Linked DNA regions of Variovorax paradoxus. The protein of the gene in region 1 interacts with the protein of each later gene in a pairwise test. Links are inferred from orthologs where the notes say so. Each region holds a gene or a part of one and is shown on either strand. Other genes may lie near its edges.

What was found.
Region 2: the proteins of cysK (region 1) and cysE interact in binary tests that used the Escherichia coli proteins (3 or more experiments, as listed by UniProt). The link is inferred for Variovorax paradoxus from one-to-one orthologs.

The regions. Positions count from the first base shown.
Region 1 is NZ_CP102931.1:5,803,257-5,807,094, reverse strand. What follows is about bases 1,087-3,838. They hold cysK (cysteine synthase A), read right to left. Parts: upstream 3,047-3,838; coding sequence 2,126-3,046; downstream 1,087-2,125. Other genes in these bases: NWF24_RS27380 (MarR family winged helix-turn-helix transcriptional regulator), read left to right, coding at 3,647-3,838; NWF24_RS27395 (NAD(P)/FAD-dependent oxidoreductase), read right to left, coding at 1,087-2,049. Outside these bases: NWF24_RS27400 (VUT family protein), read right to left, coding at 1-382; more of NWF24_RS27395, read right to left, coding at 382-1,086.
Region 2 is NZ_CP102931.1:4,467,003-4,470,831, forward strand. Bases 309-3,051 are described here. They hold cysE (serine O-acetyltransferase), read right to left. Parts: upstream 2,194-3,051; coding sequence 1,423-2,193; downstream 309-1,422. Other genes in these bases: NWF24_RS21080 (heavy metal translocating P-type ATPase), read right to left, coding at 309-859; cadR (Cd(II)/Pb(II)-responsive transcriptional regulator), read left to right, coding at 930-1,400; NWF24_RS21095 (RNA methyltransferase), read right to left, coding at 2,278-3,009. Also shown: more of NWF24_RS21080, read right to left, coding at 1-308; NWF24_RS21100 (inositol monophosphatase family protein), read left to right, coding at 3,122-3,829.

The sequences.
Region 1 (3,838 bases):
CCGCGATCACCGTGGCCACCAGTGGCGCGCGCCACCAGAGGCCGCGCCGCAGCCGGTCGAACACGCAGATGTCGAGCAGCTGGGAGGCAATGAAGGCCAGCCCCGAGGCCGCCGCGATGCGCACCGGCGCGAGCAGCAGCGAGATGCCCACGGCGACGGCAAAGCCGACCCATGCCACGCGCCGCGCCATGCCGGGGCCGAAGCGCCGGTTGACGAGGTCGCTCACGAGGTATGCCACCGGGTAGGTGAAGGCGCCCCAGGTCAGCCAGTCGTTGATGGCGAACTGCACGAGGATGTTGGAAGCCAGCACCACGGCTGCCATCGCGAGCGTGGCGGCGGTCAGCTGGCCGAGGGTGGGGCGCTCGAAGTGCATGACTTGCATCAGACGCTCGCGGTGCGTTCGCGTTCGGCCTCGGCCAGCACGCCGTGCGCCACGGCCTCGGCCACCTTGATGCCATCGACACCAGCCGACAGGATGCCGCCCGCGTAGCTCGCGCCTTCGCCGGCAGGGTAGAGGCCGCGCACGTTGAGGCTCTGGAAGTCGTCGCCGCGCGTGATGCGGATGGGCGACGAGGTGCGCGTCTCGACGCCGGTGAGCACCGCGTCGTGCGTGTCGAAGCCCTTGATCTTGCGGCCGAAGGCGGGAAAGGCCTCGCGCATGGCTTCGATGGCGTAGGCGGGCAGGGCCTTGTGCAGGTCGGTCGGCGTCACGCCCGGCTTGTACGACGGCATCACGCTGCCGAGCGCCGTAGAGGGCTTGCCGGCGATGAAGTCGCCCACCAGCTGGCCCGGCGCGCGGTAGTCGCCGCCGCCGAGCACGAAGGCATTGCTTTCGAGTTCGCGCTGCAGCGCGATGCCCGCGAGCGCATCGCCAGAGGAATTGGATTCCCATCCTGGGAAGTCACGTGGGTCGATGCCCACCACGATGCCCGCATTGGCGTTGCGCTCGTTGCGCGAGTACTGGCTCATGCCGTTGGTGACTACGCGGCCCGGCTCGCTGGTGGCCGCGACCACGGTGCCGCCTGGGCACATGCAGAAGCTGTAGACCGAGCGGCCGTTGCTCGCGTGGTGCACCAGCTTGTAGTCGGCCGCACCGAGCAGCGGGTGGCCCGCATGGCGGCCCCAGCGTGCGCGGTCGATCAGGCCTTGCGGATGCTCCACGCGAAAGCCAATGGAGAAGGGCTTGGCCTCGATGTGCACGCCGCGCTTGTGCAGCATCTCGAAGGTGTCGCGCGAGCTGTGGCCGAGCGCCATCACGACGTGGTCGGCGCGCAGCTCGCTGCTTTGGCCGGTCGTCTGGTCGAGCACGGTGAGGCCGCGAAGGTGTCCGTCTTCGATGTGCACGTCGGTCACGCGCTGCTCGAAGCGGATCTCGCCGCCAAGCGCCACGATCTGCTCGCGGATGTTCTCGACCACCTTCACCAGCTTGAAAGTGCCGATGTGCGGATGCGCGACATAAAGAATTTCGGGCGGCGCGCCAGCCTTCACGAACTCTTCCATCACCTTGCGGCCGAGGAAGCGCGGGTCCTTGATCTGGCTGTAGAGCTTGCCGTCCGAAAAGGTGCCGGCGCCGCCTTCGCCGAACTGCACGTTCGACTCGGGGTTGAGCACGCTCTTGCGCCACAGGCCCCAGGTGTCGCGGGTGCGCTGGCGCACGGTCTTGCCGCGTTCGAGCACGATGGGCTTGAAGCCCATCTTCGCGAGCATCAGCGCCGCGAAGATGCCGCAGGGGCCGAAGCCGATCACCACCGGCCGCGCCGTGCCTTCGGCTGCATTGGCCGGCGGCGTGTAGCGCATGTCTGGAGCGCTCTGGATGTGCGGGTGGCCCGCGTGCTTCGCGAGCAGCGCGGCTTCGAGCTTCGCGTCGGCCAACTGCACGTCGCAGATGTAGACCGTGAGCAGTTCGACCTTGCGCGCGTCGAAGCTGCGTTTGTAGACGGTGTGGGAGGCGATCGCGTCGAGCGGAACGTCGAGCGTCCTGGCGATCAGGGTGACCAGCGCGTCGGGCGCGTGGTCGAGCGGGAGTTTGAGTTCGGAGATTCTCAGCATGGCGGCGTAGGGCTTGTGTTTATCAAGCAGGCCGCGCATTTTACGCGCCGAGGGCGCTATGAAAGCTATAGCTGGATCAGGCGGGCAGGAAGCCTTCGACCGAAAGGTATCGCTCGCCCGTGTCGTAGTTGAAGCCCAGCACCACCGCATCGGGCGCCAGCGAGGGCAGCTTCTGCGCGATGGCAGCGAGCGTGGCCCCCGACGAAATGCCGACCAGAATGCCTTCCTCGCGCGCGCAGCGGCGGGCCATTTCGCGCGCTGGTTCGGCGTCGACCTGCAGCACGCCGTCGAGCAGCGAGGTGTCGAGGTTCTTCGGAATGAAGCCCGCGCCGATGCCCTGGATGGGGTGCGGCGCCGGCGCGCCGCCGGAAATGACGGGCGAAGCCACCGGCTCGACCGCGAACACCTGCAGCTTCGGCCACTTCTTCTTCAGCACCTGCGCCACGCCCGTGATGTGGCCGCCCGTGCCCACGCCGGTGATCAGCACGTCGATGCCGTCAGGGAAGTCAGCCGCGATTTCCTCGGCCGTGGTGCGCACGTGCACTTCGACATTCGCGGGGTTGTTGAACTGCTGCGGCATCCACGCGCCGGGCGTACCGGCCACGATTTCCTCGGCGCGGGCGATGGAGCCCTTCATGCCGTTGGCGCGCGGCGTCAGGTCGAATGAGGCGCCGTAGGCCAGCATCAGGCGGCGGCGCTCGATGGACATGCTGTCGGGCATCACCAGGATCAGCTTGTAGCCCTTGACGGCCGCCACCATGGCAAGGCCGATGCCGGTATTGCCCGAGGTGGGCTCGACGATGGTGCCGCCGGGCTTGAGCGCGCCGCTCTTCTCGGCGTCTTCCACCATCGACAGCGCGATGCGGTCCTTGATCGAGCCGCCGGGGTTGGCGCGCTCCGACTTGATCCACACCTGCTGCTTCGCATTGCCGAACAGTCGGTTGATGCGGATGTGCGGTGTGTTGCCGATGGTCTCGAGGATGTTCTGGGCCTTCATGGATGGAGTCTCCTTGGATCAATGCGTTTGTCGGACGAACAGCGCGCATTGTGAGACCAGCCCGAAGGCGCGCTCGGGTAGAGGCGATAATCCGCCCCGTGAAGCACGCCAGACCGCCGCTGGTGCAAGTCTCGAAAGAGCGCACTGGAGGAACGTCCGGACTGCATAGGACAGCGCAGGAGTTAACGACTCTCCACCGTGAGGTGAGGATCAGAGCAACAGAGACGAGCCGATTAAGTTCGGGTGAAACGGGCAATCTCTGCGCGCAGCAACACCAAGTAGGCCAGTATTGAGGTGGTTCCGCTGAGCTGGCGGGTAGGTGGCATCGAGCCGTCTGGTGACAGACGGCCCAGAGTAATGGCGGTCACGTCGAAGGCTTCGCAAGAGGCCTTCGATGCACAGAATCCGGCTTATCGGCGGGCTTCACACTTTTCTTCTTTCTCCCGTTCCATTTTTTCGCGCCTTCGGCCCTGAAGGCGGGCGGCAGCCTTGCCGCTGGCAAGGATTGGTAGTTACCCGTACAATCGATAGCATGCTAATTAATAGGCGGCTATCGTGAGCGACCAACCCAACCCTCAACCGACGCGCGAACAGGCGCTGATGCGGCTCGGCACGTCGCTGGCGGTGCTGCAGCGCGGTTACCGCGCCGCGGCGGACAAGGCGGTGGCGCACGTCGGCGTGTCGCAGACGCTGGCCTACCCGATCGTGATGCTCGGGCGCATGAACGGCGAGGTGCGCCAGGGCGTGCTGGCCGAGGCGCTGGGCATCGAGGGGCCGTCGCTGGTGCGCTCG
Region 2 (3,829 bases), 1.3 Mb from region 1 along the record:
GCGCGATGGTGTCGAGTGCCACGGTGTCGGCCATCACAGCCTTCCAACTTCCGTCGGCCTGCTTCACTTCGGCCTGCTCGGGCGCGAGCGCCAGCAGGCTCTGGATGGCGTTGCGGGCGCGGTCCACAGCGCGGGCTTCGATGAGCTCGGCAATCGCATAGAGCGCCATTACCATCGCGGCTTCGGGCCACTGGCCGATGATGAAAGCGCCCGTCACGGCCACGGCCATCAGGGCATTGATGTTGAGGCGCCCGCGCACCAATGCGCCGAAGCCCTTCTTGTAGGTGTCGAGTCCGGCAAGGCCGATGGCGCCCAGCGCGAGCACCATCTCGGCGGCCATGAAGCCCTTGCCCTCGAGCCCCATGAAGGAGATCGACTCGGCCGCGACGGCCAGCACCAGCGCGGCGACGAGGCGCGCGAGGCCCATGCTCATGCCCGCGATGCGCACTGGCGCGACGGGTTTCGCGCCTGTCGCTTCGACTACAGGCTCGGGCTTGAAGCCGGCCTTGCGGATTGCATCGAGCGCCAGGGGCAAGGCAGCGGCATCCACCGTGATCGCCATCGTGCGTTCGCCGAGGCGAAAGCGCAGGCCCTGGACACCGGCTACCGGCTCCAGCGCGCGGCGGATTTCGGACTCTTCGACGGCGCAATCCATCGTGGGAATGCGAAAGAGCAAGGCGCCCTTCGGAATTTCGGCCGTATCGACGGCGGGCGACGAGCCGCAGACCGGGTTGCCGCAGCAGGAGGTTTCGGCCGGGGCATGCGCATGCGCGTGTCCGTGCGCATGGCTGTGACCATGGTCGTGATCGTGCGGGTGAAGGGCCGGAGTGACCGGGTTCAGAGTGTTCTGATTCGTCATGGAATCGATTGGAAACCCTGAAGCAGGTGTAGAGTCAACCGCTCATTTCCACTCGTACATTTGCCGCATCATGAAAATCGGTGAACTGGCCAAGGTCGCGAACACGCCGGTCGAAACCATCCGGTACTACGAGCGCGAGCAACTGCTGCCCGAGCCCGCGCGCACCGACGGCAACTACCGCATCTACGACGAAGACCACGCCCAGCGCCTGGGTTTCATCCGCCGTTGCCGCTCGCTGGACATGACGCTCGACGAAATCCGCAGCCTGCTGAAATTCCGCGATGCACCGCAGGAAGACTGCGGCGAGGTCAACCAGCTGCTGGACGACCACATCGGCCACGTGGCCGCGCGCATCACCGAGCTCAAGACATTGGAAAAGCAGCTGAAGGCGCTGCGCCAGCAGTGCTGCGGCCCCGAATCGGCGAGCGCCTGCGGCATCCTGCAGGAACTGGACACCGCCGCGCTCGCACCCGAGACCTTCAGTCAGCACGCAGGCCACGTGCATGGGGCGCTGCATGCGCCCGCCAAGCGCGCCGGCTAGTCAGGCCGGCTGACCAGGCTTGCTATTTGCCGATGAGCTGTGTGAGCTTGTCTGCCTCGAAGCTCTCGTCGCGTGCCGCATCGCCGGGCACGCAGTCCTTGGTGCCGGGCTGCGCCGACAGCTTCTCGATGGCCTGCCACAGCAGCGCGATCTGGTGCTCCTGCCCCGATGCGCTGTCGACCAGCCCGCGCAGCGCCTGGCTCAGCGGGTCGTCGTCCTGCGTGATGCCGTAGGCGGAGAACTTCTGCGGCTCGGCCACGTCGGCGCTCTCGTCGGTCTTCGACGGGATGATGCGTGCGGGAATGCCCACCGCCGTCGCCCCAGCCGGCACCGGCTTGATGACCACCGCATTGCTGCCGATCTTGGCGCCGTCGCCAACGACGAACCCGCCAAGCACCTTGGCCCCCGCGCTCACCACCACATTGCGCCCCAGCGTCGGATGCCGCTTGGTGCCCTTGTAGAGCGAGGTGCCGCCCAGCGTCACGCCCTGGTAGATGGTGCAGCCGTCGCCAATCTCTGCCGTCTCGCCGACCACCACGCCCATGGCATGGTCGAAGAACACCCGCTCGCCGATCTTGGCCGCCGGGTGAATCTCGATGCCGGTCATCCAGCGCGCCCAGTGCGCAATGAAGCGGGCCGGCCACTTGAAGCCATGCGTCCAACAGGCATGCGCCCAGCGATGCAGCACCACGGCATGGAAGCCGGGGTAGACCGTGATCACTTCCCAGGCGCTGCGGGCGGCCGGGTCGCGTTCGAGGATGCACCGGATGTCGGCGCGCAGTCGAGAGAACATCGCTGCCTTTTGTCGTTATATCGATATGGGGCGGGCAGTCTATAACCCGCCGTCATCGCTTACAGGCGATAAGGTTTTAAAAGGCTACGAGCCTCGCGGCGGGCGGGTGGCGTCGCTCATGGCCTTGGCAATGCCGCGCAGAATGTGGATCTCTTCCGGCGTGGGCTGGGCGCGGTTGAAGAGCTGCTGCAGCCTCGGCATGAGCTTCTTCGGCGCCTCGGGGTCGAGAAAGCCGATCTCCACCAGGGAGCGTTCCCAATGGTCGAGCATGCCGGCCACGGCCTGCGCATCGGCCGCCTGCACCGGGTTGATGGCCTCGCGCACCTCGTAGCCGCCGAGCGCCAGCCGCCATTCGTAGGCGACCACCTGAATGGCCGCACCCAGGTTCAGCGAGCCGAACTTCGGGTCGGTCGGGATGCTCAGCGCCACGTTGCAGCGGTAGACGTCTTCGTTCCGCATGCCGAAACGCTCGGAGCCGAACAGGAAAGCCACATGCTGGTCGCCCTGCTTCGCCAGCGGCTCCAGGTGCTCCCGGGGCGTGCGCGTGGGCGGGCCGAAGTCGCGCGGAATCATGGCCGTGGCGCACAGGTGGGTCACGCCGTCCAGGGCTTCGTCCAGCGTTTCGACGATGCGGGCGTTGGTCAGCACGTCGAGCGCGCCGCTCGCGCGCTGGATGGTTTCCTCGCGCCGCAGCACGTTGGCCCAGCGGGGAGCCACCAGCACGAGGTCGTCGAAACCCATGGTTTTCATGGCGCGGGCGGCGGCGCCCACATTGCCGGCGTGGCTGGTCTGGATCAGGATGAAACGGGTGCGCATGGCGGGTTTGGAGACACTAACGGGCGGAGCCGGTAAAATGCCCGATTCTCGCCGCCCGCATCGCCGGGTCGCCTCCGGGGGACCAACCCCACCGTTCTTCTCACAATCCAGAATGTCGTCCCCCAACCTGCATCCCATGCTCAACGTGGCCGTCAAGGCCGCACGCGCCGCCGGCGCGATCATCAACCGCGCCGCCCTCGACGTCGAGGCCGTGCGCATCTCCCAGAAGCAGGTCAACGACTTCGTCACCGAAGTCGATCACGCCAGCGAGAAAGCGATCATCGAGACGCTGCTTGGCGCATACCCGGGGCACGGCATCCTGGCCGAAGAATCGGGCACCGAATACGGCGCCAAAGACTCCGACTACGTCTGGATCATCGATCCGCTCGACGGCACCACCAATTTCATCCACGGCTTCCCGGTGTACTGCGTGTCCATCGCGCTGTCGGTGCGCGGCAAGATCGAGCAGGCCGTGGTGTACGACCCCACCCGCAACGACCTGTTCACCGCCACCAAGGGCCGCGGCGCCTACATGAACGAGCGCCGCATCCGCGTGTCGAAGCGCACCCGCCTGAACGAGTGCCTGATTTCCACCGGCTTCCCGTTCCGCACCGGCGACAACTTCAAGCAGTACCTGGCCATCATGGCGGACATGATGCCCCGCGCGGCCGGCCTGCGCCGCCCCGGCGCCGCGGCGCTCGACCTGGCCTACGTGGCGGCCGGCTTCACCGACGCCTTCTTCGAAACCGGCCTGAACCCCTGGGACGTGGCCGCGGGTTCGCTGCTGGTCACCGAGGCTGGCGGCCTCATCGGCAACTTC